DNA from 3 places in the Cellulophaga sp. HaHaR_3_176 genome. Region 3 is predicted to be linked to each of the others. Evidence: riboswitches for the same ligand, from Rfam matches in the RefSeq annotation. Region 3 holds a riboswitch; each other region holds the start of a gene.

Region 1 (10,960 bases), 1.3 Mb from region 3:
CTCCTATTTTATCCTCCACACCTAATAACTCCCAAATGGTTAATTTTTCTAAATGATCAGGGCAAGCAGGGTAGCCTGGCGCAGGGCGAATACCTTTGTACGTTTCATTAATCAAATCTTCATTACTTAAAGTTTCGTCTGCCGAATATCCCCAGTGCTTTATTCGCACCTCTTTATGCAAGTATTCCGCATAAGCCTCTGCCAAACGATCGGCTAGTGCTTTTACCAAAATAGAATTATAATCATCTAGATTATCTTTATAAGCATCTGCCATTTCATCGGCACCAAAACCAGTACTTACACAAAAACATCCTATATAATCTTGTTTCCCAGATGATTTAGGTGCTATAAAATCTGCTAAAGCATAATCTGCAACACCTTCACGCCTTTTTAATTGCTGACGAAGGGTTCTAAAAGTATATTTTTTACCTGCTGCATCTAGCTCAATATCATCATCACTAATGGCATTCGCTGGGAATAAGCCAAAAATACCTTTTGCCGTCAATCTTTTCTCTGAGAATATCTTTTTCAACATCTTCTGAGCATCAGCAAAAAGCTCTACGGCTTGCTCCCCTACCACATCATCCGTTAAAATATCAGGAAATTTACCATGCAATTCCCATCCTCTAAAAAATGGAGACCAATCAATAAATTCCTCTAATTTCTCTAGCTCAACTTCTTCAAAAACCTGAATCCCTAACTGGTTTGGTTTTACTATTTTAGATTCTTCCCACGCTATTTGAAACTTATTTTCGCGAGCTTCTGCAATGGTTTTATATTCTTTCTTTTTTGTTCTGCTTAAAAACTTATCTCTAAAAGACTCATAATCAAGTTTAATATCTTGCTTATAATTACTTGCCGTTTCTTTCTTTAATAAATCTCCTACCACCGTTACTGCTCTAGAGGCATCATTTACATGTACCACCGCTTGGCTGTATTGAGTATCTATTTTTACAGCAGTATGTGCTTTACTTGTCGTAGCCCCACCAATTAACAAGGGCACTTTAAAGTTCTGGCGTTCCATCTCTTTTGCTAAAAACACCATCTCATCTAATGACGGTGTTATCAATCCGCTTAAACCAATAATATCTACATCATGTTCTATAGCTGCATTAATAATTTTTTCTGGCGGAACCATTACTCCAAGATCTACAATCTCATAATTATTACATGCGAGTACAACACTCACAATATTTTTTCCAATATCATGAACATCACCTTTTACAGTAGCCATTAATATTTTCCCCGCTCCTTTATCGTCTCCTTCTTGCGGATTCAATAGTTTTTCTTCTTCTATATATGGCAACAAATAAGCTACTGCTTTTTTCATTACTCGGGCAGATTTTACCACTTGTGGTAAAAACATTTTTCCGCTACCAAATAAATCCCCAACAACATTCATCCCCGTCATCAGGTTACCTTCAATAACTTCAATAGGTTTATGCGCTGCTACACGCGCTTCTTCAATATCTTCAAGAATGTATTGATCAATACCTTTCACTAAGGCACGAGTGATTCTATTTTGTAAAGGCTCTTCTCTCCAAGATAAATCTACTTTACTTTCTTTAGCCGTACCTACTACTGTTTCTGCAAAATCTAAAAGTCGTTCTGTAGCATCATCTCTTTTATTAAGAATAACATCTTCTACACGTTCTAATAAATCTTTAGGAATATCATCATAAACCCCCAATAAACTAGGGTTTACAATTCCCATATTCATCCCTGCCTGAATGGCGTGGTATAAAAACACAGAGTGCATGGCTTCACGAACAGGGTCGTTACCTCTAAAACTAAAAGATACATTACTCACCCCACCACTTACACTACAATGTGGCAGATTTTCTCGCACCCACCTGGTTGCTTCAATAAAATCAATAGCATTCAGTTTATGCTCATCCATCCCTGTCGCTACAGGAAATATATTTAAATCGAAAATGATATCTTCTGGTGCAAAGTTTACTTCATTTACCAGAATATCATAAGAGCGTTTTGAAATTTCTAATCTACGGTCATAATTATCTGCTTGGCCCGTTTCATCGAAAGCCATAACAATAACTGCAGCACCGTAGCGCTTAATTAATTTTGCATGATGTTTAAACTGCTCTTCTCCCTCTTTTAGGCTAATCGAGTTCACCACACATTTACCTTGCACTACTTGCAAACCAGCTTCAATAATATCCCATTTAGAACTATCGATCATGATAGGTACTCTAGAAATATCTGGTTCTGCAATCACCAAATTCAAAAACTTAACCATGGCTTCTTTACCATCGATAAGTCCATCATCCATATTAATATCAATGATCTGCGCACCACCATCTACTTGATCACGAGCAACGCTCAGAGCTTCTTCAAATTTCTCTTCTTTTATTAATCGAAGGAATTTTTTTGAACCTGCTACGTTTGTACGCTCACCAACATTTACAAAGTTTGTATTTTCCGAAAGCACTAAAGGCTCTAGGCCTGAAAGTTTCAGATACCGCTTTGGTTGTCGGTTGTTAGTTGATGGTTGTTTGCTCTCTTCTATCATAATTACAACCCTTTGTACTATTTTATAAATCTGTTTAGTAGCTATTTGCAGCTAAGAATCTGATTCATTATTATTTTAAAATTATCTTCTTCTATATATAGTCAATCCAGCGCTAAAGACACAATAATTAATTATTGACCAGCAACGATTCTAGGTTTTATATTTTTCACAACATCAGCAATAGCAGAAATATGTTCTGGCGTGGTACCACAACAACCACCTACTATATTTACTAAGTTCTTTTCTACGTATTCTTTTATTTGCGCAGCCATTTCCGCTGGTGTTTCATCATATTCTCCAAAAGCATTAGGCAAACCTGCATTTGGGTGTGCAGATATCGCAAAACCTGTTTTAGCAGACAAAACCTCTAAATGAGGTACAAGCTGACTTGCCCCTAAAGCACAGTTAAAACCTACAGATAAAATTGGAATATGCGATATGGAAATCAAAAAAGCCTCTGCTGTTTGCCCTGATAAAGTTCTACCTGATGCATCTGTAATAGTACCACTCACCATGATTGGAATATCAATACCACGCTCATCTTTTACCTCTTCAATAGCAAATAATGCTGCTTTTGCATTTAACGTATCAAAAATGGTTTCTACCATTAGTAAATCAGAACCACCATCAATCAAAGCTTCAACTTGCTGTTTGTACGCTATTCTCAATTCATCAAAAGAAACAGCTCTATACCCAGGGTCATTTACATCTGGAGACATGCTTGCCGTTTTGTTTGTTGGCCCAATACTACCTACTACAAAACGAGGCTTATGTGGCTCTTTTGCCGTAAACTCATCAGCTACTTGCTTTGCAATCTTTGCTGATTCGTAATTTAGCTCATACACTAAATCTTCCATGAAGTAATCTGCCATGGCTATTGTTGTACTTGAAAAGGTATTTGTTTCTACAATATCTGCTCCTGCTGCAAAATATTGACGATGAACATCTGCTATTGCTTCTGGCTGTGTTAATGAAAGTAAATCATTATTACCTTGCAAAGGGTGTTCCCAGTCTTTAAAACGTTCTCCCCTGAAATCTTCTTCGGTAAATTTATGACGTTGAAGCATTGTTCCCATAGCTCCGTCTAGTACCAAGATTCGTTCTTTAAGTATGTCTTTTATGTTTTTCATTATAATGCCTTCATGTTCAAAAAAATGCTTTGCGTTATACTTTTTCGACTTTGCTATATTTAAAATAATAGCTACACTTATAATTTGCTTGATAATACAAATTAAGGAGTATCGAATAGCCTAGACATTCGCTTTTATTGCAAATGAAACGCTCTAATATTAAAATATCAAGTAAAGTAAAAACTAAGACGAAATGTTTCGCTTTTGTTATCTATTTCAAAACAAGTATGGTTTTGAATAGAACTTAGCACCTTCTTTTTAAGTAATCTACTTTTAAAAGGGTTGCCAAGGCTTCATCGGGTCTAATCCCTCCACCTTTCTTGATAACTATTTTCAATGTTGCAATGAACTGTTAGTACTGACTGCAAAGAAACACCACAGCACAATTAAAACCAAATAAACTATACAATAAAAGCCTTCAAACGATAAGGAATGAAGGCTTTTAAAATATAAATAAGTTTAAAACTTAAGAGATACTTTGCACCACTTCTTTTTTAGCTTCTTTTTTAGTTCCGTCAAATCCTTCGACACCACCTACGGTAGTATATTTCATTACATAACGTTTACCTGGGTTAACAATTTGATATGCATACTGACACATGACAGCAGCCTCATGAAAACCTGAAAGGATTAATTTTAATTTACCCTCATACGTGTTTACATCGCCAATAGCGAAAACACCTGGTATGTTTGTTTGATAATCTTTAGCGTTGTTTACTTTTATTGCATTTTTATGAATATCTAATCCCCAATCGCCAATTGGACCTAGTTTTGGAGAAAGACCAAATAAAGGAATAAAGTTATTTACTTCTAAAATAGTATCTTCTTTTTCCTTATCGTTATGCTTGATTACCACAGATTCAATCTTACCATCTCCTGCAACACCAATAACCTCTGCTTCAGTAAATAATTTAATTTTACCAAGCTTTGCTAATTCTGATGCTTTCTCTACAGAATCTAATGCACCTCTAAATTCATTTCTACGGTGTACTAAAGAAACTTCTGAGGCAACATCTGCTAAGAAAATAGCCCAGTCCAAAGCAGAATCTCCACCACCTGCAATCACTACTTTTTTATCGCGATATACTTCTGGATCTTTAATAAAGTAATTAACTCCTTTATCTTCAAAATCAACAATATTAGGAATTAATGGTTTTCTTGGCTCAAAAGAACCCAAACCACCAGCAATAACAACTACTGGCGCATGATGTTGTGTGCCTTTATTTGTCGTAACAATAAAAGTACCATCTTCTTGCTTATCTAACGTTTCAGCACGCTCACCCAATGTATAACCAGCCTCAAAGGGTTTGATTTGTTCCATTAAATTATCTACCAATGTACCTGCTAAAATTTCTGGAAAAGCTGGAATATCGTAAATAGGTTTCTTTGGATATATTTCAGAACACTGACCACCAGTTTGTGGTAATGCATCAATCAAATGACATTTTAATTTTAATAATCCTGCTTCAAAAACGGTAAACAAACCTGTTGGTCCTGCTCCAATAATTAAGATATCTGTTTTTATCATCTCTTTACTAATTCAAAAAATTCTTGTTTGAAATAATGCTTAAATTATTACTGTAAACTTACAACAGTAAAATAAATTAACCATTTACCTCATCTACTTGTTTATACGTATTTATTGCACTGCTAAGTGCTTCTCTATGCTTAACAACCTCTCCAATTATTATAATTGCTGGGTTTGTTAATTGTTGTTTTTCTACTTCTTTTTTAATAGTCGAAATAGTTGCTATTCCTATCTTTTCGTCTTCTCTTGTACCATTTTGAATAATAGCAATAGGGGTTTCTGATTTTCCTTCTTTTTCAAACAAAGCTACAATTGCAGATAGTTTTGACATACCCATTAAAATAACGACCGTAGCGTTTGATTTTGCCGCTAAAGCAACATCCGAAGAAAGTTTATGCTCTTTCGTAGTACCTGTAATTACCCAAAAACTTTCAGCAGCACCTCTTTTAGTTACTGGTATATTTTGAGATGCAGGAACAGCTACTGATGATGAAATACCTGGAACCATAGCTACATTTAAACCATGTTTTGCCGCAAATTCCATTTCTTCTGCACCACGACCAAAGATAAAAGGATCTCCACCTTTTAAACGAACTACGTGTTGCGATTGACCACGTTGCACAATTAGCTCATTTATTTGTTCTTGCTGATATGCATAGCACCCTTTCCGTTTCCCAACAAAAATAAGTTCTGCTTGCTCTGCATATTGTAATAATTCTGGATTTACTAATGCATCATACAAAACAACATCAGCAGTTTGTAATGCTTTGATTGCTTTTAATGTAATTAAATCTGGATCACCAGGACCCGCACCAATTACAGTAAGCAAACCTTTGCTATTACTCATATTTATATGTTTTGTATTGTTACTCATTATTAGTTAGCCTTTGCTAATTCTGCCGTTCTAAACTCTTGTACTTTTTGCAAAAAGTTTTTTGTATCATTCAAATAGTTTGTAGCAAATTCTTCAGTTGGCTCATTTTTGTTGATTTGAAGAATAAATTCTTCAAAACCTCTACCCAATGCTATTCTATTATTTGCGATAAACTTCTCATCAAAATCTTTGATAATGCCTGCATGCGTATTTGTTTTTTCATTCTCAGCAGTAAGTATCGCTTTCGCTGTATTTACCATTGATGAATACGAATGATAAATACTCGCTGCCCACTTACCTTCTTGAAGAGTAGTTTCTGCTGTTTGTATTTTCTCTTCACTTTCAAATAAAAGTGTTGCAATCAAATCGATTACTACACCTGCACACTCACCTACACCAATTGCTTTTATATATTCTTCTGAATTACCCCAATCGATAAAATCATCTGCAGTTAAATTATCTACATTAGTTAAATCTTTCAAGAAATCATAAAAATACATTTGCTCTTTTTCAGCATAGTAATCCGGGAATGACAGTCCGTTACCGTTAGCATCATAATCGTTTAAAATTAAACGCAAGGCCTCTGGCCCTCTTTTACTTGGTATTTTAACTACTTTATCTGCAAATCTACCTTCTCCATTACCCATATTACCACCACCTAACAATACTTGAAGCGCTGGTGCTACTAATTTATTTTTTGTACGAACAGACATTCCTTGAAAACCAATGTTTGCCATATTGTGCTGCCCACAAGCATTCATACACCCACTAATTTTTATAACCACGTCTGGATTATTAATATAGTCAGGATATTCTATTTTCATTATTCTTTCTAGCTCTTCAGCAATACCTGTACTACTTGCAATACCTAAATTACAAGTATCAGTACCTGGGCAAGCTGTAATATCTATAGCCTTATCGTAACCAATTTCTGTAAAACCTAATTTCTTTAATTCTGTATAGAAAAAAGGAACTAATTCTTCTTTTACATAAGGTACTACGATGTTTTGACGTAAACTAAGTCTAATTTCATCAGCTGCATACTTCTCCACTAAATCAGCCAAAGCACGAGCTTCTTTCAAATAAAAATCTCCTAAAAGAACTTTTATACCGATAGCTACATATCCTTCTTGCTTTTGAGGGATAATGTTTGTTGTTTTCCAAGCATCAAATTCTTTCTGATCTTCAATTACCACATTAGGCACATCTACTTGTGCAATTTGCGGCTTTGGATATGAATCTGCATCAATTGGAAAAGATTTCATCGGAACAGCAGTCTGCTCTTCTTCTAATAAAGCTTTAAAACCATCTAATCCTAAATCTTTCATTAAGAATTTTAAACGTGCTTTTGCTCTACTTTTACGCTCTCCGTATCTATCAAAAACACGAACAACACCTTCCATTAGTGGAATTATTTTATCAGTTGCTAAAAAATCATACAACAACTCTGCATGACGTGGTTGTGAACCTAAACCACCACCTAGCATTACTTTAAATCCTCTTTCTCCATTTTCAATTTTAGCTATAAAGCCTAAATCATGCATGTACGAAAGTCCTGTATCTGCATCACTAGAAGAGAAAGAAACTTTAAATTTTCTTCCCAACTCTTGACTTATTGGGTTTCTTAAAAAATACTCAAATAACGCATGTGCATAGGGTGAAACATCAAAAGGCTCATCAACATCGATACCCGCAGTTTCACTAGCTGTTACGTTACGAACCGTATTACCACAGGCCTCACGAAGTGTAATGTCTGACTTTTCAAGCTCTGCCCATAATTCTGGCGTTCTATCCAAATCAACATAGTGAATTTGAATATCTTGGCGCGTAGTTATATGCAAACGACCTTTAGAATACTCTTCAGAAACATTAGAAATTGTTCTTAATTGCTCAGAAGAAACTTTACCGTAAGGCAACTTTATACGAATCATTTGCACGCCTTCTTGACGCTGACCGTAAACTCCACGAGCTAAACGTAGACTACGAAACTTTTCTTCGTCTATCTTACCGTTGTGGAACATATCAATTTTATTTGCTAAATCGATAATATCCTTTTCTACAATCGGGTTCTCTATTTCTGTTCTAAAACTTTGCATTCTTTTCTAGTATTTAGTAGTTCACATTCAATAGTGGTTTTTAAATTCCTCTATTTTCTACTTACCACATTTTTATTTCGCTCTAATTCGTTTTCTAGTTACTGTATAAAACCAGCTCCTACAGTACTATTTGTTTTAGTATCAATTAAGATAAAAGACCCATTAGTACGGTGCTTTTTGAAAGCATCGAAGAAAATTGGCTTATTTAATTTAAATGTTACCTCAGCAATATCATTCATTCCTAAAGATGTTACATCTTTATCAATACCTGAATAATCAGGATTAATTTTATGGTTGATAGATGCTACTTTAGCTAAAACTTTATTAACACCATGTTGTACAACATACTTGTTACCTGCTTCTAATTTTTCAGAATCCATCCAAGATATATTTGCAGTAAACTGCTTATCAATTTTTGGAAGATCATCAGCTCTAACAATCATATCACCTCTACTCACGTTAATTTCGTCTTCTAAAGTGATGGTTACGGAAGAGCGTCTTGAAGCAGTTTGATATTTCTTATCGTAAGCGTAAATTTCTTTTATTTTAGATTTTGTTTGTGATGGTAAAGCAACAACCTCATCGCCAACACTTAACTCACCACCGTATACCTTACCTGCAAAACCTCTGAAATCATGAAAATCGTCTGTTTTTGGACGAATTACATACTGAACTGGGAACCTAGGAGTACCTGCATTGAAAATATCTTTACTATCTAAATTCTCTAAATGTTCTAGTAAAGTTTGACCTGAGTACCAAGGTGTTTTTTCGGACTTATTTACAACGTTATCACCTTTTAAAGCACTAACAGGAATAAATGTAATATTCTGATCTTGATAATCTCTTTTCGCCATTAATTCAGAGAAGTCTGCCTTAATTTCGTTGTATCTTTCTTCAGAAAAATCAACCAAATCCATTTTATTAATAGCTACAATAACATCTTTTACACGAAGTAAGTTATTGATAAAAAAGTGACGATTTGTTTGTTCGATTACACCTTTACGAGCATCAATTAATATGATTGCTGCTTGCGATGTTGAAGCACCTGTAACCATGTTACGTGTATACTCAACATGACCAGGAGTATCTGCTATTATATAACTTTTCTTTGCCGTTGAAAAGTAAATATGCGCAACATCAATTGTAATACCTTGCTCACGCTCAGCCACTAAACCATCTGTAGCCAAAGAAAAATCTAAATAATCATATCCTTTTTGCTTACTTGTTTTTTCGATAGCTTCTAACTTATCGCTAGTTAAAGATTTTGTATCATACAGTATTCTACCAATTAAGGTACTCTTACCATCATCTACACTACCTGCTGTTGCTATTTTTAGTACTTCCATTTTGTATTTTGTTGTTGTTTGCTGCTTTTTTGATTTTCACCAAAATAATAGCAATCTATATTTTTATTTAGGTTGATATGTATTTAAAAATCAACTACTAAAAGTATCCTTGTTGTTTTCTTTTTTCCATCGCTGCTTCAGAGCGCTTATCATCAATACGCGCTCCACGCTCAGAAATACTCGAATCTCTAATTTCACTTACCACTTTATCAATACTAACTGCATCAGAAAGCACTGCTGCTGTACAAGACATATCGCCTACAGTACGAAAACGTACTAAACGCTCTTGAACAACTTCATCTTCATCACGAAAAACAATACCATCTTCAGCAGACCATATCATTCCGTCTCTTACGAAAGTTTTACGCTTGTGTGCAAAGTATATAGAAGGAATTTCAATTTCTTCTTTTTGAATGTAAGACCAAACATCTAATTCCGTCCAGTTAGAAATAGGGAAACAACGAACATTTTGACCTAATTCTATTTGTCCATTTAACATATCGAACAACTCAGGGCGCTGGCTTTTTTCATCCCACTGACCAAAATCGTCACGAACAGAAAAAATACGTTCTTTTGCTCTTGCCTTTTCTTCATCTCTACGTGCACCACCGATACAAGCATCAAATTTAAACTCTTCAATAGCATCTAATAACGTTGTAGTTTGCAAAGAATTTCTACTAGAATATCTTCCAGACTCTTCCTTAACTTTACCTTGATCTATAGAATCTTGAACATTACGAACAATAAGCTCTAAACCAAGTTCTTTTACCAATCTGTCTCTAAATTCAATAGTTTCAGGAAAATTATGTCCTGTATCAATATGCATTAAAGGAAAAGGAATTTTTGCTGGCCAAAATGCTTTTTGAGCCAAGCGAACTAATGTAATAGAATCTTTACCTCCAGAAAATAACAAAACTGGCTTTTCAAATTGAGCAGCCACTTCTCTAATAATATAAATTGCTTCGTTCTCTAATGGATTTATATGCGATGTATCTTTCATCTTTTTGTTTAAGTCTTTTTTGTACTATTCAAATCTAAAATTAGAAGTGAAATTTAATTTTGTAATCTATTCTTTATGTATGTAACCCACATTCACGGTTTTCTAAAACCTTAGTTGGGTCAAAATATTTATGCTCGTTCGGTAACTTATACTCTTCTAAATATGCATCTAATTGCGCATCTTCCCAATGGTAAAAAGGACTCACCTTTAAAACACCATCTTTGCTAACACTAAAAATATCTAAAGAGTTACGTAAAGCTGTTTGCCCTTTTCTTAAATTTGTAAACCAAACACTCGGCTTATGCTCTGCCATTGCTCTACCAAAAGGCTCTAGTTTTACTTGCTCTGTAAAAATGGCATGATTTGCATCATCAATACCCGGTATTCCCATAACGGCATCTCTATGAGAAGATGTTTGCTTAGGCACATATAAATGAATATTTAAACCTAATTTTT
Region 2 (10,960 bases), 1.3 Mb from region 3:
TTTAAAATAGATGAAAAAGGCCTATCTACTTCTGAAAATGTATTGAATATATAACTTAATGAACCAGAAAAAACACCTTTAATTCTTGTAATGTTCTCACCTGACAAATGCAACAATTTAATAGTATCTATTAAAGGTAATCCTGCGCCTACATTGGTTTCGTACAAATATTGCTTCTGACTTTTATCTAATTGATTTCTCAAATTTTGATAAAAATTAAAACTTAATGTGTTTGCTATTTTATTAGACGACACCAAATCAAAACCATTTTCAATCATTAGAATATATGATTCCACAAATGTTTTACTAGCCGTATTATCAACAGCTATTAAATTTTCTAAATGATGTTCTTTTGCAAAATCAAAAATAGTATCTAAAGAAAAAGATTCTCCGTTTGCCTCTAAATCTGATTTCCAATTATCTGTAATTCCTTTTTTACTTAGTAGCACTTTTCTAGAATTGGCAACTGCAAAAACATTTAACTGAATACCTTTACGCTCTTCAATATTTTTTGCAGATTTTAAAATCTGATCTATTAGAGTGCCACCAACATTCCCATGACCGAAAAGGGCTATGTTTACTTTTTTACTAATTCCGAAAACTTGCCCATGCATGACATTTAAAGCCTTATACAAATCTTTACGCCTAACAACTAAACTCACGTTTTTACCTGTAACCGTATTGTTAAAAAGCAATGGGCTAATTTGATTTTTAATCAATTCATTGAAAGGCTTGTGAAATGAACTTAAATCTTGACCTACTATAGATATTACAGAAACATCGGTTGTTACCGTAATCATATTCACATCTTTAGTTTCAAAATCTGAACTAAATTCTTCAATTAAAACTTCTTTTGCTTTTTCTGCTTTATCTGCATCAACTACAAAACCAAGACCTCTTTCTGATGAACCCTGAGAAATTATATTCACACTAATATTATTTATACTAAGTGCTTTAAATACTCGAGCATCAACACCAACCTTACCTAATAAACCACGACCTTCAAAGTTTACCAAGGCAACGTTTTCTATTACTGACAAAGATTTAATTCCTTCTTTATTTGTTTTTGCACTAATTAAAGTACCTTCATTATCATCATTAAAAGTGTTTAATATTCTAAGCGGGATATTTTTCTCAATTAATGGAATAATTGTTTTTGCATGTAATATCGTAGCTCCAAAATTGGCTAGCTCATTTGCTTCTCCGTATGATAATTCTGCTATTTTTTTTGCATCTGCAACATAATCGGGGTTAGCAGTATAAATACCATCAACGTGAGTGTAGTTTTGCAATTCAGCTGCATCTAAAAAATTGGCAATTAATGCTGCTGAATAATTACTACCATTCCTACCTAATGTGGTTGTTTCATTATCTGCGTTTGAGGCTATAAAACCAGTAATGACTGGCACACAATCCGTATCTAATCGTGAAATTTCTAATAATACGTTTTCTTTAGATATTGCTTCTTTTACCTGAGCATCACCAAAATTACCATCTGTTTTTATTAAGTTTCTAGAGTCTATAAATCTAGCTTTAATGCCTTTATCATTTAATAATTTAGCCGTTACTTTTCCTGAAATTAACTCTCCATAAGCTAAAACCTGATCTTTAACTTTCGAACTATAATCACCTAAAAGAGAAACTCCTTCAAATAATTTTTCTAATTCTTTAAATTCTTTAGACAAATCAATATTAAAATCTGCATTTTGATAGTCTTTAAATGACTCAAAATCTTTTAAATAATCTTTACGTTTAGATGCTTTTTTAAGTATATTTTCTAATTGATCCGTTGCTTTACCTCTGGCAGAAAGAACGACTCCAATATTTTCTCCTTTTTTAACTTTAGCAGTAATGATATCTAAAACACGATTAAGACCATCACCATTTGCTAAAGATTTACCTCCAAATTTTAATATTTTTATACGCTGACTTTTTCCATTCTGATCAAAAATTCCTTTTAGCAATTGTTCCATTTGCTGAAACTCAATTAAAAAAGCATCATGACCATGTAGTGATCTAATTTCACCGTATGTAACATTACTATTTACTTGTGCTATTTGCTTGTAGGTGTCTTTGTTTTCTTTTGCTGTAAAAAACAAATCGGAGTCTACACCTATAATATGAATATTGGTTGCACTCTTTTCTATTACCGTAAAAGCATCTTTATTATTACGTGTAATATCAATTGTTTTTAATAATTGATTCATCAGTTTATATGCTGATAACTGAAAACGCTCTTGCAGTTTAGTACCATGATGCGTCAACCAACTTTCTACATTGAAAACCTGTAATTCTTCATTTGTACTACGCTTAAATCGCTCTTTAAAAGATTCTGGTGTACGATAGCATAACATTGCATGCATACGCGCATCATGTACTGGCTGACTAGAGTTTAATAAAAACTGCTCTTGAATCTGGCAATTAGCGATCAACCAATCTGTAGATTTCCAATCTGATGCTACAGGTATTAAATGCTCGGTTAAGTTTGGTGTTAATGCTACCATTTCCCAAGCTATACCACCACCCATTGAGCCACCAATTAATGCAAAAAGCTTTTCTATTTTAAGTTTTTCAAGTCCTAATAAAAAAATCTTCGCTATATCTTGAGCTACAAAATCTTTATAATCTTCCAAAATAAACCCGTCATGTCCATTACCAGGTACATTAAATGATAGAATCGTATACTTTTGAGTATCTATACATTTTCCATCTCCAATTAATGCAGACCACCAACCGTTTTCACCAGCAACATCCGAACTTCCTGTAAGTGCATGATTTACCAACACTATTGGTGCTGTGTGCAACTCTGGCCCAAATACTTGGTAAGACAATTGAATGTCTTGAGATACACCGCCGTAATTGGTATAGTTATTTATTTTTAAATGATGTAACATAGTATTTTATTTAAACCTACTAAGTCTTTAAAAAAATTAGCAGGCACTAATAGTTATAAACTAAAATATTTTAAAGTGATGCAAAAGCCTGAGTCAAATCTGCTTTTAAATCTTCAATATCTTCTAAACCAACAGACAAACGAACTAAGTCTTGTGGTACACCTGCAGCATCTTGTTGTTCAGCTGTTAATTGTTGATGTGTTGTACTTGCTGGGTGAATAATTAAAGATTTTGTATCGCCAATATTAGCTAGCAATGAGAATATTTTGGCTGCATCTGTTACTTTTTGAGCAGCTTCAAAACCACCTTTTATTCCGAAAGTAACTAAACCACTTTGACCTTTTGGCAAGTATTCTTTTGCTAAATCGTAATATTTACTACTTTTTAAACCTGGATAATTTACCCAAGCTACTTCTTCTCTACTCTCTAACCAAGTCGCTAATTCTAAAGCATTGGCACTATGTTGCTTTATACGAACAGGCAGAGTTTCTAAACCTTGAATAATTTGAAATGCATTAAATGGACTTAAAGCACCACCAAAATCACGTAAACCTTCTAAAATCAATTTAAATGTAAATGCTGCAGCACCCAACGCTTCGCTATATACTAAACCATGGTAACCCGCTGAAGGTTCTGTAAACTCAGGGAATTTACCATTTGTCCAATCAAAAGTACCTGCATCAATTATTGCCCCACCAAGTGAAGTTCCTTGACCACCAATATATTTTGTAAGTGAATGAATAACTAAATTTGCTCCATGCTCAATTGGATTTAATAAAACAGGTGATGCTACTGTATTATCAACAATAAAAGGAACTTCTGCTGCTTTAGCTTCTTTTGAAATCGCTTTTAAATCTAACACATCTAATTTTGGATTTCCAAGAGATTCTACAAAAAAGGCTCTTGTATTATCTTGTACTGCTTTACCAAAATCTTCGGGGTTTGATGCATCAACAAAGGTTGTTGTAATTCCTAATCTTGGTAAAGTAACATTCAATAAATTAAAAGTACCACCATACAAACTACTTGAAGCAACAATATGATCTCCTGCTTTTAAAAGCGTTAGCAAACCTGTAGCTATTGCTGAAGTACCAGATGCAAAAACTACCGCACCTACACCACCCTCAACAGCAGCTAATCTATTTTGTAAAATTTCGTTTGTTGGGTTATTTAAACGTGTGTAAATAAACCCTAACTCTCCTAAAGAGAATAATTTTGCGGCATGGTCCGTGTCTCTAAAAACATATGATGATGTTTGGTAGATTGGAACTGCTCTTGTACCTGCAGTTTGTGTTGTGTCATGTCCTGCATGTAATGCGTTTGTTGCTAATTTGTGATCACTCATGATTTTTTTGTTTTTCTAAATTAATTAATAATATAAAAAGTCAAACTTATTAATCAGACCACTGTCTGAGTTAAGTGAAAATCAAAAAGTTATTAAGAAGAAATATTCAAATGCTCTAGAAAAGCAATTGATTTATTTGTTATCTGCCGCCAATGCCGTGTAGCACATTTGGTAGAATTTAGCACCTTCATTGTTTCATAAATGAGAACAAAGGGTTGCTAAGGTTTCAAAGGGTCTATTCCCTCCACCTTTCTTGATAACTATTCAATACGTGTTTGAACTTGTAAGCTGCAAATTAACTATGGAACTTTTAAAATTCCTAATAATTAACTAATATTTTTAAATTCACTTCTAATTGTTAAAAAATTTCCTCTACTGATTTTTAGCAAAAAAATAGAGGAAACTTTTTTGAATAATTTATATGTTGAATGCTGATTTTATAGCCTCAATTGTATCTAATTTTTCCCATGTAAACAACTCAACTTCTTTTTCTACTTTACCGTTGTAAGGAGATTCGAAAGTTTTAGTTACTGTAATAGGCTCTTTACCCATATGGCCGTAAGCTGCTGTTTCTAAATAAATAGGATTACGTAATTTTAAACGTTCTTCTATAGCAAACGGACGCATATCAAATAATTCAGCCACTTTTCTTGCAATCTGACCATCATTCAAATTTACTTTTGCAGTGCCATAAGTATCTACATAAATAGATGTTGGTTCTACTACGCCAATTGCATAACTTACCTGTACTAATATTTCATCTGCTATACCAGCTGCCACTAAATTTTTAGCTGCATGTCGGGCTGCGTAAGCTGCACTTCTATCTACTTTACTTGGATCTTTACCACTAAATGCTCCACCACCATGTGCACCTTTGCCACCGTAAGTATCAACAATAATCTTACGACCAGTTAAACCTGTATCGCCATGAGGGCCACCAATTACAAACTTACCTGTTGGGTTTATATGGTACGTAATAGCATCATCAAACAAAACCTGAATACCTTCTGGTAATTGTGCTTTAACTCTCGGTATTAAAATTGAAATTATATCTGTTTTTATCTTAGCTAACATTTTTTCATCGTTAGCATCAAAAGCATCATGCTGTGTAGAAACTACAATCGTATCAATACGCTGCGGAACATTGTTATCATCATACTCAATAGTTACTTGTGCTTTTGCATCTGGCCTTAAATAACTTATTTCTGAATTTTCTCTTCTTAAATCAGCTAATGCTTGTAATATTTTGTGTGAAATATCTAAAGCCAAAGGCATGTAGTTCTCTGTTTCTTTGGTTGCATAACCAAACATCATACCTTGATCACCAGCTCCTTGCTCTTCTTTAGAACCACGATCTACACCTTGGCTAATATCTTTAGATTGCTCATGTATTAAAGAAATAACACCACAAGAGTCTCCACTAAATTGATATTCGCCTTTTGTATATCCGATTTTATTGATAACGTCTCTAGCAATTTGCTGAACGTCTAAATAGGTATCACTCTTAACTTCACCCGCTAAAACAACCTGACCTGTAGTCACTAATGTTTCGCATGCTACTTTACTTTCTGGATCAAAAGCTAAAAAATTATCTAAAAGTGCATCACTAATTTGGTCTGCTACTTTATCTGGGTGTCCTTCACTAACAGATTCTGATGTAAATAAATAAGCCATTATATGGTTTTATCTTTTAGGAAGACCTGACTAAAAACACTGAAAAAGAAGATAGCAACTAATTAAAAAATTAGTCACAACTGCTTTAGCATTTTTTACGAGGTTGCAATCAGTCAAATCCTTCCTCAAATTATTAATGATACAAAAGTATAAGAAATGATTCTATTTAAAAAAATGTTTAACAACAATTTGTAAATTATAAATCATATTTGACTTTTAGCATTACATACCTTGGCTGAATTACGTATGACGAAGTTCTAAAAAACAACTCATTAAAACTATCTTGATTTAGCTCTGTATTATTTAACAAGTTTGTAACCTGAACACTGTACTCCCACTTACTATCTTTCTTTTGGTATGATAAACTTGAATCTAAATTACCGTACTCATTATCAACAGTATTGGCTCTATCTTTATAATGATAATAATCAAAATCTGCTAAAAAAATGAAGTTCTTCAAAAATGCTGCATCAAACTTTAAAAATGGACTTTCAGTATAAAAAGTAGATTCAATACCTCCGTTATCATAATTATTTACACTATAGTTATATCCAAATTCTACATTAGGAGCGTTTTTGAAGCTAGTTGCTAAACCGCCTCTATAACTTTGCGTTAATGATTCTGATTTTACAGGGCTATTATTAATAATATTATTTAAGCTAGAGTACGACAAAGAGCCTCTTGCACTTGCTTTAATTTTACCAAATGTTCGTTGGTAATTTGCCGAACCAGACAGCACCTCATCTTCTAAGTTTGAATTTATAGTAGAACTTACTTGATTTATACCAACAACCGAACTGTTATTTTTAAAGGCATCTGCTCTTTTACTATAGCTAACATTTGCAAAAATATTTTGCATATTAAACATACTAAAACTGAAAAAATTAAGCGATACATTATGAAACAGAGCACTTTCTAAATCGCGATTACCTTGATACATTGAGTTATAGTTACTAAAAATATAAGCATTTGCAAATTTATCTATATCTGAAAATTGACGGTTTACACTATAATTAAAACGAATACTTTCTGACTGCTTTAATTGAAGATTGACAAAAAGATCTGGAACGATATTAAACAAATCATCAGTAACTGATGTTCCTAACTGTGTGTTTTTCGCCTTATAATTATGAACCTTAAAACCTGGGTTAAAAGTGAATTTACCTGCCACTAATTTATAATGAAAACCTAGGAAAACATCAGAAAAATTAAATTCCACATCGTTAACCAAATCATCATTTGTAAAATCTAATTCAGAATTACCATCTAAAATTTGAAATATATTAGAATTGAATTGCTGACTACTTTGAGTAGTACCTAATGTAAAATTAATATTACTTTTTGCGCCTGTGATAAAATAGTAATCTGCTTTAAAGTCAAATTTATTTGTTTTTATTTTTCGATCTTGATTGATATTAAAATTAGATTGATTTTCATCTAAAGGAAGGATACTTTCAAATGGCTGAATTTCTCTAATTGCATTATAAAATGGGTCTTCGTTTTGAATTAAATATTGAGCTTCAAAAGCTAAAATATTTTTTTCATCAACCGTATAATACACATTTGCGTTTTGATTAATACTAGATGGTGTTTGCTTTTTATTTTCGAATATTTGATCTGTAACATCTGCAACTGATAAAATACCTACATCTTCATTTTCATCTGAAAATTTAGCAAGCACATCATATTCTACTTGCAGATTTGCATTAGGTGCGTATGCCCCGCTCAGCTTAAACAAGCCTAAATTAGATGTTTGCTCGGTTCCTGTAGTTGTTATTTCTTGTTGATTACTACTGATATAAGTACGCGTTGCAACAGTTTGTAAATCGGTATTAGCATACGAGTAAATTGCAAAACCACTTAAATCTAAACTTTCAGTCGGAGCATAACTAAAATTAACAGCTCCGAATCGTGTTTCAATTTCTTTTGCACGATTATTTTGCAACTGCGATAAACCTAAACCTCCATCACCAACACTAAAATTAGTTCCAGTATTTCCTGTTCTACTTCTAAAACCACCTGTAAAATTGCGATAATCTCTAGAAGTAAAAGGTAATTCGCCAATATTATTAAGATCTGTTAGTATGTTGATACTGTATTTAGGACTATAGAAAAATAATTTAGGGTGTGCCAAGTAACGATTATCTAAGCCCAAACCTGCCGTAATTTCTCCAAACCAAAACTTCTCTTTTCCTGATTTTAATTTAATGTTTAATGCTACATTATCTTGATTATTAGTAACGCCCTTTAATTGCGATACTTCACTATAATTTCGAAGCACCTCTATTTTATCGAGTGCGTTTGCTGGAATATTTTTTGCTGCCAGCTTAGAATCTCCATCAAAAAAATCCTTTCCATTAACCATCACTTTTGTAACCGTCTTTCCTTCTACTTCAATTTCTCCATCATCATTTATCTCTACTCCTGGCAGCTTACTTAATACATCTTCTAATTTTTTTTCAGTTCCTGTCACAAAAGAGTCTGTATTATATACAATTGTATCTCCTTTTACAACAACAGGCATCTCATAAACAACCTCAACCTCATCGAGGTTTTCTGCTTGCTCAGCAAGAATTATATCACGTTGTAAGTCTGTTTCATTAACATTTATTAAAAGCTCTTTAGGCTGAAAACCTATGTAACTAAATTTTAAACTATACGCTGTATTGATTTTGACATTTAGTTTATATCGACCATTTGGGTCTGTAATTCCAAAAGCATCAAGCGATTTACTCTCTTGGTTTACGGCAACAACATTTGCCATTTCTAACGCAACCCCTAAGCTATCTTTTACAACACCTGTTATAGTTATATTCTGAGTATAACCTACCGCAGTAATACTTAAAAACAATAATATTAGAAAAAATGATTTGTATATTTTCATAATAAATTAGTTTCGAGATCTACCTTGGCCACCACCTGAACCTCTATTACCTCCTCTAAAACGCTCAGACATTTCTTCCATTTTTTCAAGCATTATTTTATTATACTCTGCTTGATTTACTTCTTTTCCTTTTGTTGGTGCTTTAATTTCTTCTTTCTCTTCTGCATTCAATACAATTTTAGTACATAAAATAGCTGTATCACCTGCATTTACTTCTAAAATTAGACCTGGTAAACCCCAATAATCAGAGGGGCCTTGACTTACAGGGATTTCAGGTGTAAACCATGCCGTTATTTCCATTTCTTTAGGTTCTTCAGCAACTGATAATAAATTAGTTCCTTCTTCCCCTTCCTTATTTCCCTCCTCTTTCTTTCTATCTTTTTCTCTTTTTCTTCTTAATGCTGCAAAATCAGTAGAATCAACAGCCTTCATTGCCGTTGCTTTATAACAAGTATAGTTTCCTATCTTCTTTGTTTCTGAACCCATCTTCCAATCAAGCTTTTGTAAATCATCTTTAATTAAAAAAAACTTACCAAACATTTCTGACCCATTTGTATAACTTTGATCTTTTATGTTTTTATATAATTTACCTGGAGTTACACCTCCAAATCTCGGCCCCCTACCATTATCATTTGTTGGCGCATCCAACCTTTCTTCTTCTATATAAATAGCTGCTGATTTGTCAAAAGTTAAAATAAACGTTTTTTCAAACATTTTTTTCATACGCTCCATCATACGTTTCTTTTGTTCTTCAGACATATCTCGCCTTCCAAAACTCATATCACCTACTGATGTTTTAGATTGATAATATGCCTTACCTTGAAAATCTTGAGAATACCCAGTTCCTAAAACGAACAAATAAGCAAAAATTAAAAGAATACATTTTTTCATAATAAGAGGTTATATATTGTAGTTTGACTCTAAAAAACTCTTTTGGTTTAATTTAAAACATCAAAAAAGAAGTTCAATCTCGAATTTCTCATAAACAAACCAGTATAAAATGATTTACAAAAATAAAAAAACACTATTAAACAGGGTGTAAAATCAAGTTTTATGAAACATTTTTGTATTTGAGCAACTATTTTTTTTACAACCCAAGATTCGTTGTATATTGTGTCCTCCTTAGAATTTAAGAATCAATTAATAAAATACACTATGCATGTTGCTGTTGCTGGAAATATAGGTGCTGGAAAAACCACTTTAACAAAACTACTTTCCAAACATTTTAACTGGGAGCCTCATTATGAAGATGTTGTTGACAACCCATATTTAGATGATTTTTATAACCAAATGGAACGTTGGAGTTTTAATCTTCAAATCTATTTTTTAAATAGCCGTTACCGCCAAATTTTAGAAATAAGAGAAACAGGTAAAAACATCATTCAAGATCGTACCATATACGAAGATGCTTATATTTTTGCACCAAACCTTCATGCGATGGGCTTGATGACCAACAGAGATTTTAGTAACTACTCTAGTTTATTTGAGCTGATGGAAAGATTAGTTCAACCACCAGATTTATTAATATATCTACGCAGTTCAATTCCTAATTTAGTAAGTCAAATTCACAAACGTGGTCGTGATTATGAAAATACTATTTCTATCGACTACCTAAGTCGACTTAACGAACGTTACGAAGCTTGGAGCCAAAGTTATGAAAAAGGAAAACTTTTAATTATCGATGTCGACAATCTTGATTTTGTAGATAACCCTGAGGATTTGGGGACTATTATTAATAGAATTGATGCTGAAATAAATGGCTTGTTTTAAATCACGAAAAATTAAATAATATTATAAAAATGGAGTTCAAATTAAATGAACTTCATTTTTTTTGCGTGCTCTATAGCCTGATCACTGTCTTCTACAAAAAGTACAGGTGTTGTTTTATAATTATCGTATACTCCTTTTACTCGTAACATACGCTTACGACTATTTACACTTCTTAAATAAATTGCTAATATTCTATCAGGGTACAGCTCTGCAATTTCTTTATAAATATCAGCATCATGTTCACCACTATCACCTATAAGTATAAACGGTAATTTAGGATATGTTTTTAATAGATTTAATATTTCTATTTGTTTTTGAGGTTGATGACCGTCTGTTTTTCTTATAAAAAAAGTTTGAAAAGTACGCAGCAGAACTGGTCCTTTAGGAAAATCG
Region 3 (10,960 bases):
CCTAGTAAACCAGTGATACCAAAAGCAACTAAAAGTAATCCTAACCAAAAGCCGTAAATAATAATTGCAATTCCCGCAAGTATTAAAACGCCATTTAAAAAATATCTAAAGGAGTTTTTTAATGTTGTTTTTCTGAATAAATACGCTGCAAAAGGTGGAATTAAAAACAAGGCGATCACCAAAGAGGCTGACAATGCCATCGTTTTTGTAAAGGCTAAAGGTCTAAACAATTTCCCTTCTGCACCAATCATAGTAAATACGGGTACAAAACTGATAATAGTAGTTAAAACGGCAGTTAAAATAGCACCAGATACTTCCGCAGTAGCGTAGTAAATAACCTCGTTAATAGTGTATTCTGTTCCATCTTCACGAAGTCTTAAAGCATCATCGTCCAGATGTCGAATCATGTTTTCGGCGAGTATGACGCCCACATCAACCATAGTTCCAATAGCAATAGCAATACCCGAAAGCGCCACAATATTAGCATCTATGTTAAACAGTTTCATGGCAACAAAAACCATTAAAACAGCAACTGGTAATAATCCTGAAATTAGAATAGAAGCTCTTAAATTAAAAACCATTATTATAATCACCAAAATGGTAATTAATATCTCTAATGTCAATGCTTCGTTGAGGGTGTCTAAGGTTTCTACAATCAGTTCTGTACGATCGTAAAAAGGAACCACCGTTAATTGAGAGGTGCGTCCATCTGCTAATACTTTAGAGGGTAAACCGCCTTTAAGCTCGTTAATTTTTGCTTTTACATTGGTAATGACTTCCATAGGATTGGCGCCATATCTTGCCACTACAACACCACCAACAACTTCAGCACCTTCTTTGTCTAAAATCCCTCTTCGTGCAGCAGGACCTAAGGTAACCTTACCAATATCTTTAATTTTAATAGCGGTAAAGTCGGCAGAAGTCACTACAGCGTTTTCAATATCTTCAACAGATTTTACATAGCCTAAACCACGTACTAAATATTCCGCTTGATTAATCTCTAACGTTTGGGCGCCAATGTCTTGATTACTATTTTTAACCGCTTTTACAACTTGGTTTAAACCAATATTGTATTGGCGCATTAATTCGGGATTAACATCGACTTGATATTCTTGAACATAACCACCAATAGAAGCGACTTCAGCAACACCACTAGCAGAAGATAAGCCGTATTTTACATAGTAATCTTGAATACTTCTTAGTTCTTGTAAATCCCAACCGCCAGTCACGTTTCCGTCTGCGTCACGACCTTCTAAAGTATACCAAAATATTTGCCCTAAACCTGTAGCGTCTGGTCCTAAAGCAGGATTTATACCTTCTGGTAATAAGTTACTTGGTAAAGAATTTAGCTTTTCTAAAATACGGCTACGGCTCCAGTAAAACTCAACATCTTCTTCAAAAATGACGTAGATACTAGAGAATCCAAACATAGACGAACTTCGAATGGTTTTTACTCCAGGAATTCCCAATAGGGAAGAGGTTAATGGGTAGGTAATTTGATCCTCAATATCTTGAGGCGATCGACCATCCCATTTTGTGAATACAATTTGTTGGTTTTCGCCAATATCAGGAATGGCATCTACAGCAACAGGATCGCTTAGTAAAAAGCCAGTATCCCAATTAAATGGTGCATTTACAGTTCCCCAACCAATAAAAAGGGCAAGTAATAATACGGCTACAAGTTTATTTTCTATTAGAAATTTAATGCTTCTATTTAGCATAAGGTTTGATGTTTAAAACAATTAGAAAGAGGTGACATCCCAAATAGGAAAACACCGAATACAGTACATTATCCTAATGATAGAAATCACTGGATAATACAGTCTATTGTTTTAAAATCAGATTAAATAAGTCTCGTCTAACTTAAAGATTTGCGTTGTGACGAGTGGTGGCTCGTAAGCCTTGTAAGATGTTCTAGTAGTACTTAAACCTTCAAAAATAGTATTAAATGTATATACAAATGAAACTATAAATAGCTGTTGCTGAAATGATATTTGATCTATTTGTAGTTGTAATTTATCTTGACCATCAATAACTAGTTGTTCATCATTACAACAGTTTTTTTTGATAACAGTAACAGAGCAATCTTCAATGGTAGGTTTTTGCATTTCCATACCACAACCTTCTGCTTTATGAAATAATGCAGTTTCTACTAAAGTATCTCCGCAGTAATGCGAATTTAATGTGAATGACATTGTAGAGAAAACCACTACAAGAGCCATTACAAGCGACATTATTTTATGGAAATTTTGTTTCATAAGTAAGCGCGAAGTTATTTATTTAAAAAATATTAAGTAGCAATTTTTTGTTAATTTTAATAGTATTACAACGTATTAATAGCCCTAAAAGGTTAATTTCCAATATTTAACAACCAAAACTCTGATATTTTATTACTTTCTTTTCCCTCATTATTATTTTCTAAAATTTTTTGAATTATATTTTTATATTCTTCATGTTCTCCACTCTTAAGAGCTTTTTAAATTATCGGTATTAATTCCGATATATCAATACTTTTTAAAGTTTTATGATTCCATTTTTTGCCATTAACAACAGGTGTTAAATAATCAATAGCAAGGGCTAAACTCTTATTATTTTCAGATGTGTAATGCCACATGTTTTCACCAACTTTATTTCCTAAAACAGCAATATTTACTAATGTTTGTAAATTAAAACAACTATAAAAAAACGATCTTGATCTAGCTAATTCATGAGTTTGTCCCCCTTCACTATCTAGCATATCATCTAAACTTTTTTGAGCAGATATGACCATATCTTTCACCAATAAGATGCCACCTATATAAAAAGCTAAAGAAGCGACTTGAAATTTATACCATGAGCCGTGGTTATTATCTTTTAAACTTCCTTGAATTCCTAAATCACTTTTAGTTAGCCATTTTAAATAGATGGAAAACCATTCATCCGTTTTTATTTGGTGATTGGAATCCTAATGTATAGAGTTTGAAATTAAAGCTACGGCATCTGGCAGATAACGAACTATTGATCGACCATCTAAAATACTTAAACGTCTTTTGTCAGGATTAGCTGGCACGCTTTGTGCATATTCTAAATGTGGATTCATTTGTGTATCCGAATTTAAAAACCAAGTTTCAATGCTCTCTCTGCATATTTTTCATCATTCGTAAAATAATATGCAAGATTAAGATTACAAACACCACGACCCATAAAACCTAACCTTTTTCTATCGACAGAATCTGTTTGCGTATCAGGATTTGTTTTTCCATCTTTTCGTATCCAAGGTAATCCATCCTTTTTTTAGAATCTGGCCACCAATATCTACTTATGCTTAAATAATCATGCACATTTCCAGAAGTTGGCAATATAGTTTTATCTGTTACAGATGGATTTTTAGTTATGAGTAATTTGTTAACTTCTTGTATCAGTTTAGAGTAGGCAATCCGCGTTTCTTTTGAAGCTGTACCATTTATTATTTTTGCTTTTACTTTAGCTAATTCAACAGAATTTAAACGTATAAATGTATTTGAAAAAGCAGTAACACTTACTAAATATAATATAACTAATAAATTATTTTTTATTCATTTATAAAGAACATTTAGTTTTGCAATTTTCTGATTTAATACACCTTAAGTGTTTTTATCTGAAGTTTTACAACGCTCTGTTCCAAGCGTTTTTTAAATACACTAAATCTTTCTTTATACGACTTAAAACTTCATCTTTATCTATAGTTATTTTTGTATTTCCTTTTTCAGCACCACCTAAGTCATATTCGACATGAAGTGAAACAGGCACATTAATTTTATACTTTTTAATTAAAGAAAAGTAGTGATTAAAATCGACCATACCTTCACCTAAAGGTACATTAATAGGCTGCCATTTACCATCAATTACTCCCCATTTAAAATCTTTTATAACTAATGAATTTATATGAGTATGTATACGTCTTAAACCAAGTTCCCAACTTTTGCCACCTTCAACTATAGCATGTCTTATATCATATTGGCACCCTATAAATTGACTTTTTGCAGCGTCTAAAATAGGAGGAATATCCCAAACAGCAGCACCCACATGCATACCTGCATGGTTTTGGTACGCACCAATAATCCCCAGTTCTTCATTAAATAGAGCTAATTTTTTAGCTTCTTCACCATATAAATTCTGACTTTCTTCAATAGATCTATCTTCAGGGTACTCTAACCAATCAGTACGGTAACGTGTAAAGCCTAATTTACTTGCTGTTTTTAATACTGTTTTATGTTCTTCACTACTTATATCCCAAACATTAGTAGACATCATATTTGAACTAAGACCATGCTTTTTCATAGCTTTTACAGCCTTAGGCAAATCACTTGCCACATTTTCAGGTAGTACATGACCTTTTTTACGCACGGTTAAATCTAAACCATCAAACCCCATTTCAGCTGCCGCTGCTGACATATCTTCATAATTTAAAAACTGTAAATGCTTTGAAAACAGATGCACCTCTAGGTCAATTGGAGATGTTGATACAGTTGGTTGAGCAGCATTATTAAAAGATAATAATGGTATACTTGCTAAGCCTGCAGCCGAAAGTTTGGTGAATTTTCTTCTTGAATAAATAGTTGGTTTTTTACTCATTTTATAGTCTAGTTAAAAATCTGGTTTTCATATATGCTATGAAGATAATAGATTTTATCTAATCTTAACTACTAGAATATAACTAGCTATAATTGTAGTACTTGAGTGTGTAATTTTATCTAAAACAAACCTTTTTATCGTGTTTTTAAAGGTTTAAGACTTATAAATACGATGGTGTAAATGAACAGTAATAATAAATACCAGGTATTAGATACCAAGTCGAAATAATCAATTTTACCTTTAGAGAAACTTAAAATCATTAATACTTGCGCACCATATGGTAATAAACCTTGAATAATACAGGCAAAAATATCTAAAATAGAAGCTGTTTTTTTATTATCTAGTTCGTATTCATCATTTATAGTTTTTGCAATAGGGCCAGCAATTATAATAGATACAGTATTGTTTGCAATAGCCATATTAATAGTACCAACTAAGCTTGCGATACCTAATTGTGCTGTTTTTTGGTTTTTGATTAACTTTTTAATTTTAACCAGTATAAAATCAATTCCTCCATTTTTTTCAACTAATGCAGCTAAACCTCCTGTAAGTAAGGATAGTAGGAATATTTCAGTCATATTTGTAAAGCCTAAATAAGATATTTTAGTAGCTTCTATCAATGTAAAATCACCATATATAATTCCTAATAAACCTGCAAAAATAGTCCCTAAAAGCAAGGTTGCAAATACATTCACACCAACTATAGAAAGAATGATAACCAATAAATAAGGTATAATTTTAATTACAGAATATGTATATATAACAACTTCTGTTTCAGAAGATTTAAGGCCTAGACCTTGAAAAATTAAAATAGCAATCGTAAATAAGGCTGCTGGTATAGCGATTTTAATATTTTGTTTGAACTTATCACTCATCTTACAACCTAAAGATTGAGTTGCGGCTATAGTTGTGTCTGAAATAACTGATAAGTTATCTCCAAACATACTACCACCTAATAATGCGCCACATAAAATAGCTAAATCAGCACTACTTTTATCAGCAAAACCAACCACTATTGGCGCCAATGCAACTATTGCACCTACAGATGTTCCAGTAGAAACGGATAAGAAACCTGCTATAATAAAAATGCCTACATAAATATATTGAATCGCAATATAATCTAAACCAAGATTTACAATGGCATCTACACTACCTGTTTCATTAGTAATTGCAGCAAATGCACCTGCTAATAAGTAGATAAGGCACATGGTTAATATTTTATCATCACCACAACCTTTTAGCAATGTGTTAATTTTTGATTTTATAGTTTGCTTGAACATTATAAAAGCAACTATAATACCGACAATAACAGCAATAGGAGCAGGTAAGGCATAAAAATCATTTTGGTAAATACCAACGCCTAAAAACGTAAAAACAAATACAAATAGGGGGATTAGTGCTGAAAATTTAGGAATACGTTCTTTTTTATTTGACATACTACTTTATACTTTAAAAAAGAAATAGCTGCAAACAAATAGAAGTATGAATTAACATTTGTTCCAATTAATTGGCTTATCTATTTAGCACCTTGCTCGTTATTGCAGGTTGCTATCTCTTTTTTTTGAGATTCTTGATACTAATTTTAAGGCGGTAAAATTAAGATATAAAAAGATTAATTATTCTTAAAATAAGTTAATTCTTAAAATTATAATTATTCGCTAAACCAATCTTTTCAATTCATAGATAATTATGGACTTGGTTTATTTTCCTTCAGATAATATCATAGTAACAAATTTTTCTAATGATGTAAATATGGTGCCTATTTATACTGTTATTGTTGTGTAGAGTATGTACTTTGATTTAAAATATGAATTACCTTAAGCTATAAGTTTTCTAAAATACATCTGTATGAGTGCAGAAATTTTTATGCAAATGTGTCATACTTTGTTAGACATAGGTACCGTAAAATATATGGTTGTACCAACATTTTCCTCACTAGTTACCCATAATTCACCACCATTTCCTTCTGCCATTTCTTTACATAAAAAAAGACCAAGACCTGTCCCTTTTTCATTATCAGTCCCAAAAGAAGATTTCATATGAGCACTTTTAAAAAGCATTTGTAGTTTTTCAGGAGACATACCAATTCCATTATCGGCAATAGCAATTTCAAGAAAATTATTTTTAATTGAAGCATTAATAGTTATAATACCGTTTGTATTTGTAAATTTAATAGCATTACTTATAAGGTTTCTAAGAATTATTGTCAAGTGATTTTTATCACTAAAACAATTAGTATTAGGTACTAGATTATTAATACTAATCAGCTTTTTTTCTGCTAATGGAGATAAAACCTTGATTGTGTTTTCTAAAACACTATTTATTTCTAATTGTCGCTGTTCTACAACAATACCATTCATTTGTGTTTTAGCCCATTCTAAAAGATTGTTCAGCATTACTGAAATACCTTGTATGTTTTTTAAAGCTTTAGGCAGTAAAATGTTATAATCTTCCTTGGTCATTGATCCTGTCAAGGAAAGTTCTAAAAGTGCATAAAAAGAATTGATAGGCCCTTTGAGGTCATGTGCTATAATTGAAAATAATTTGTCTTTAGTTTCGTTCGCTTCACTGAGTTCTGCCTCATGTTGCAATAATATGTTTTGTTTTTCCTCTAACTCTTCTGTATGTTTTAGCTGAAGTTTATTTGTTCTGTAAATTTGAATTAGAAATAAAGAAACTATCAAAAGAGCAGCTATGGCTAAATATACATAACTCTTTTGCTTCGCAATAACTTTACTTTGATCATCTATAAGTTGTTTTTTTTGATTTTCAAATTTCATTTTACTAAGAGCAACTCCAAGTCCTTTTTTAAATTTTTCGTCAGCTTCTTTCTCATAAAGTAGTCTATACTCATTCATGTAAGAAAAAGCCTTTTTATCTTCACCTTTTTTGTGGTATATATTAGATAAAATTAAATTCGATTCTTTTATAGCCTTAGAAAGACTTATTTGTTTAGAAATTTGCAATGCTTTTAAGGCATATGTTTCAGCTAATTCTAAATTTTCAAGTCCTAAATAAGATTCTGCTAAGCCTTGATATGTTCCTGTGTACCCATTACTATAATCAATTTCATCACATAGTTTTTCTGACTCAATAAACCACATTAATGATTCTTGATAGTTTTTTCTTTCAAGGCCAATTTTACCTTTTCCCATATACGCACTTGATAACCAATCTTTTCTGTTTTGTTTTTTAATAATGGGAATACCATCATTAAACAAACGCTCTGATTCTTCTAAATCTCCTATTTGCCTGTATATGTGTGCAATGCTAAGCGTAGAGACAATTAATAAATCTTCGTTTTTAGCATCAATATTAATTTGTCTTGATTTTTTATGAAAAATTAAAGCAGTTTCAAAATCATCATTATAACTATATAAAAAAGCGATATTAGTACTAAGCACAGACATCATGCGAGTGTCATTAACTTTCTCAGCAACTGTTAATGCCTCTAAATATTTTGTAAGCGCATTTGCATGATCTCCTTGAAAATGAAAATCAATACCCATATTATTTAACGCTGTAATTTTTGCATTATCTAGGTTATAAGCATTCGCGATATCTAAAGCTTTCTTATTATATTCATCAGCTTTGTTTGTATCTCCTCTTTCAGCATAAAAATACCCATAAGTTGATAGTGCTATACTTTCTCCTTTTTTGTATTCAGATGCAACACTTAAATCATAACTTTCTTTTAATAATATAGCTGTGCTGTCTGGGTTGGCACGCATATTAGTTTCTGCTAAATCCAAAAGTAAATCAATATAATTACTATTCTGAGGGTTAAAATCTGAATGAGATTTTAACTCTGATATTTTAGTAAGCGTACTTTTTCCTACTTGTCCTTGAAGTTTAGGACAACAAATAAAAACCAATAAAAAAACGAAATAAAAATATTTTTTCGAGAAAATAAATCTTGCCATTAAGTTATAATTTTTGAAAAATTACGAACAGATTTTTTTATAATATCACTTATGTTACAAAAAACACATTTTGCGTGCATTTTCTTACTAATTAAACTTTTGATTTTATATTACAATCTATAAATGTCTTACAGACATTTTAGCGTTTAAGACAAAATAGAGTAGTGGTGATTATATAAAATTATTAATAAGCGTACTAAACAACAAAATTCAAGTGAACCTAATTAGGCTCACTTGAATTTTGGGTAAAGGAACTCTCGACAGCTCTTTAGCTCAACTTTATTCTTATTTTTATTAATCAAAATAAGATTGTAGCTCCTTTTTAATATTTTCCCATTGCGATTTGTCGCCGGTAATTACTTGACCTACTTCTTTTATTTTAGAGGTACCGAAACCTATAGCTTCTTTTATACCTATATGCGGTGGTAGTGATAATGCACCGCTACTAACAACAGCATCTATAATAAAAGGTTTTGTACTATTTTTCGCCTGTTGTATGGCTGCACCAATATCTTTCGCGTGCTCTACTCGTACACCATCACCGCCACATAATTTGGCATATTCAGCAAAATTTACATTCGTTTCATGTAGGGCATCTAAGCTTGCTGCTAACCCAACTTGCTCCATTTCTAATTTTACAAAACTAAGTTCAGAATTATTGAAAATAAGCACTTTTATAGGCAGTTCATATTTCACTGCAGTTATAAAATCTTGCATAGCCATATTAAATGCACCATCACCACTTAAACACCAAATTTCTTTATTTGGGTTGGCCATCTGAGCACCTATTGCAGATGGCAAACCAACTGCCATAGAGCCATGATTAAATGAACCTATAAGGCGTCTTTGTTTATTGAACGAAATATGATGGGCAGCCCATATTGCCGAAGTCCCTGTTTCTACCGTAAAAATGGCATCGTCAGCAGCATATTCATCTATAAAACCTGCAAATATTTGTGGGTGTAAAGGCTCATTTTCTCGTGTCGGAGAAGCCTGCTCTTTCATATTCTTTCTCCAACCATCAAAACTTTCTTTCAATTTATCAATGAATCTAGTGTCGTTTTTCTGTTCTATTTTAGGATTAAGCAAATCTAAAAAAGAATAAATGTCACTCCAAACTCCTAAAGAAACTGAAGTTCTATTACCTATATTCTCTTGTCTTATATCGACCTGAATGGTTTTTGTGTCGTGTGGTAGAAAATCAATGTATGGAAAATCAGTACCTAGCATCAATAGCAAATCGCATTTCATTACTGCATTATAGCCAGATGGATTTCCTATCAACCCTGTCAACCCGACAACATTTTCTGTATCATGATCAAATACATCACTAGCACGTAAACTATGTACTATTGGTGCATTTAGTTTTTTTGATAAGGTAAGTACAGCATCACGACTTTCACGACAACCATCACCTGCCAAAATACCAACTGTTTTTGCCTTATTTAATAACGAAGCCGCTTCTAACACTGTTTCTTTATCAGGTACTAAGCGAGAAACATATTTTTTTATAGCATGTACAAATTGTTGGTTTTCAGCTTTCATTTCTGCTATGTTTGCAGGTAATTCTATTCTACAAACAGCATTATTAGCCATGGCTATTTTTATAGCTTTCTGTATGACCATAGGTGCCTGTTCAGGCGTTTTAATGATCGCTTGATAATCACAAACATCATCAAATACTTTTTTTAGATCTACTTCTTGAAAAAAGTTAGTTCCTTGTTGTTTTTGATCTATTTGACCTGTAATTGCGATTAGCGGAGTACGTTCTTTTTTAGCATTATATAAACCATTGATTAAATGCAAAGCTCCAGGACCTACTGTACCTGCACATACACCTAAACCATTTTTGGTTTGGCTATGTCCAAAGGCAGCGAAAGAGGCATTACCTTCATGTTTCATACCTATCCAATCTACATCGTCACGTTCTTCAATCGCTTTAACAAAAAAGTTAAGGGCATCACCTGTAACTCCATATATATTTTCTACACCAACATTTACTAGTATATCTAGTAATTGTTCTGATACATTTTTGCTCATAATATTGTGTTTAAAATTCTTAAAATCAATCTATTATCAATGTTATTTCTACCTATATTCAGGATTTTCAAAATTCCATCGGGTACCATCGTCCCATTCTTTTCTAGAATTTCCGTAGGCTGGGTATCCTTCATTATCTTTTAACATTTTAGCCAAATGCATTAAGTTGTAACTCATGAATGTTGTGTTTCTGTTTGTAAATTCAGAATCGTAACCCACCGGTGGGTTTTTGGTTTCCCCTTGCCACTCAGTATCACCATAACTAGGTCCAGGGCCAACAGTACCAATCCAACCCGCATCAGCTTGTGGCGGAACACTGTATCCTAAATGTTGTAATGCATATAACATGCCCATGGCACAATGTTTTACACCATCTTCATTACCAGTAATAATACAGCCACCAG

Evidence for each region. Region 3 has a riboswitch for S-adenosylmethionine ahead of H0I23_RS05990 (Na+/H+ antiporter NhaC family protein). Riboswitches for the same ligand answer to the same signal wherever they lie in the genome.
Region 1: another riboswitch for S-adenosylmethionine. It lies ahead of H0I23_RS00480 (homocysteine S-methyltransferase family protein); the one in region 3 lies ahead of H0I23_RS05990 (Na+/H+ antiporter NhaC family protein).
Region 2: another riboswitch for S-adenosylmethionine. It lies ahead of H0I23_RS00410 (O-acetylhomoserine aminocarboxypropyltransferase/cysteine synthase family protein); the one in region 3 lies ahead of H0I23_RS05990 (Na+/H+ antiporter NhaC family protein).

What each region holds. Positions count from the first base shown of each region.
Region 1 covers NZ_CP058990.1:104,120-115,079, reverse strand. The annotation lists gene metH (methionine synthase) at 1-2,530, opposite strand, end outside; gene H0I23_RS00480 (homocysteine S-methyltransferase family protein) at 2,662-3,660, opposite strand; SAM riboswitch class I at 3,865-3,990, opposite strand; gene H0I23_RS00475 (NAD(P)/FAD-dependent oxidoreductase) at 4,127-5,188, opposite strand; gene cobA (uroporphyrinogen-III C-methyltransferase) at 5,265-6,035, opposite strand; gene H0I23_RS00465 (HEPN domain-containing protein) at 6,065-8,158, opposite strand; gene H0I23_RS00460 (sulfate adenylyltransferase subunit 1) at 8,257-9,504, opposite strand; gene cysD (sulfate adenylyltransferase subunit CysD) at 9,602-10,504, opposite strand; gene H0I23_RS00450 (phosphoadenosine phosphosulfate reductase family protein) at 10,578-10,960, opposite strand, start outside.
Region 2 covers NZ_CP058990.1:88,007-98,966, reverse strand. The annotation lists gene thrA (bifunctional aspartate kinase/homoserine dehydrogenase I) at 1-2,894, opposite strand, end outside; gene H0I23_RS00410 (O-acetylhomoserine aminocarboxypropyltransferase/cysteine synthase family protein) at 2,965-4,239, opposite strand; SAM riboswitch class I at 4,376-4,502, opposite strand; gene metK (methionine adenosyltransferase) at 4,657-5,913, opposite strand; gene H0I23_RS00400 (outer membrane beta-barrel protein) at 6,110-8,797, opposite strand; gene H0I23_RS00395 (GLPGLI family protein) at 8,804-9,688, opposite strand; gene H0I23_RS00390 (deoxynucleoside kinase) at 9,953-10,567, shown strand; gene H0I23_RS00385 (App1 family protein) at 10,609-10,960, opposite strand, start outside.
Region 3 covers NZ_CP058990.1:1,402,319-1,413,278, reverse strand. The annotation lists gene H0I23_RS06020 (efflux RND transporter permease subunit) at 1-1,721, opposite strand, end outside; gene H0I23_RS06015 (hypothetical protein) at 1,839-2,258, opposite strand; partial or broken gene H0I23_RS16760 (alginate lyase family protein) at 2,477-3,252, opposite strand; gene H0I23_RS05995 (sugar phosphate isomerase/epimerase) at 3,625-4,593, opposite strand; gene H0I23_RS05990 (Na+/H+ antiporter NhaC family protein) at 4,728-6,029, opposite strand; SAM-I-IV-variant riboswitch at 6,077-6,175, opposite strand; gene H0I23_RS05985 (tetratricopeptide repeat protein) at 6,471-8,516, opposite strand; gene H0I23_RS05980 (thiamine pyrophosphate-dependent enzyme) at 8,811-10,556, opposite strand; gene H0I23_RS05975 (flavodoxin family protein) at 10,605-10,960, opposite strand, start outside.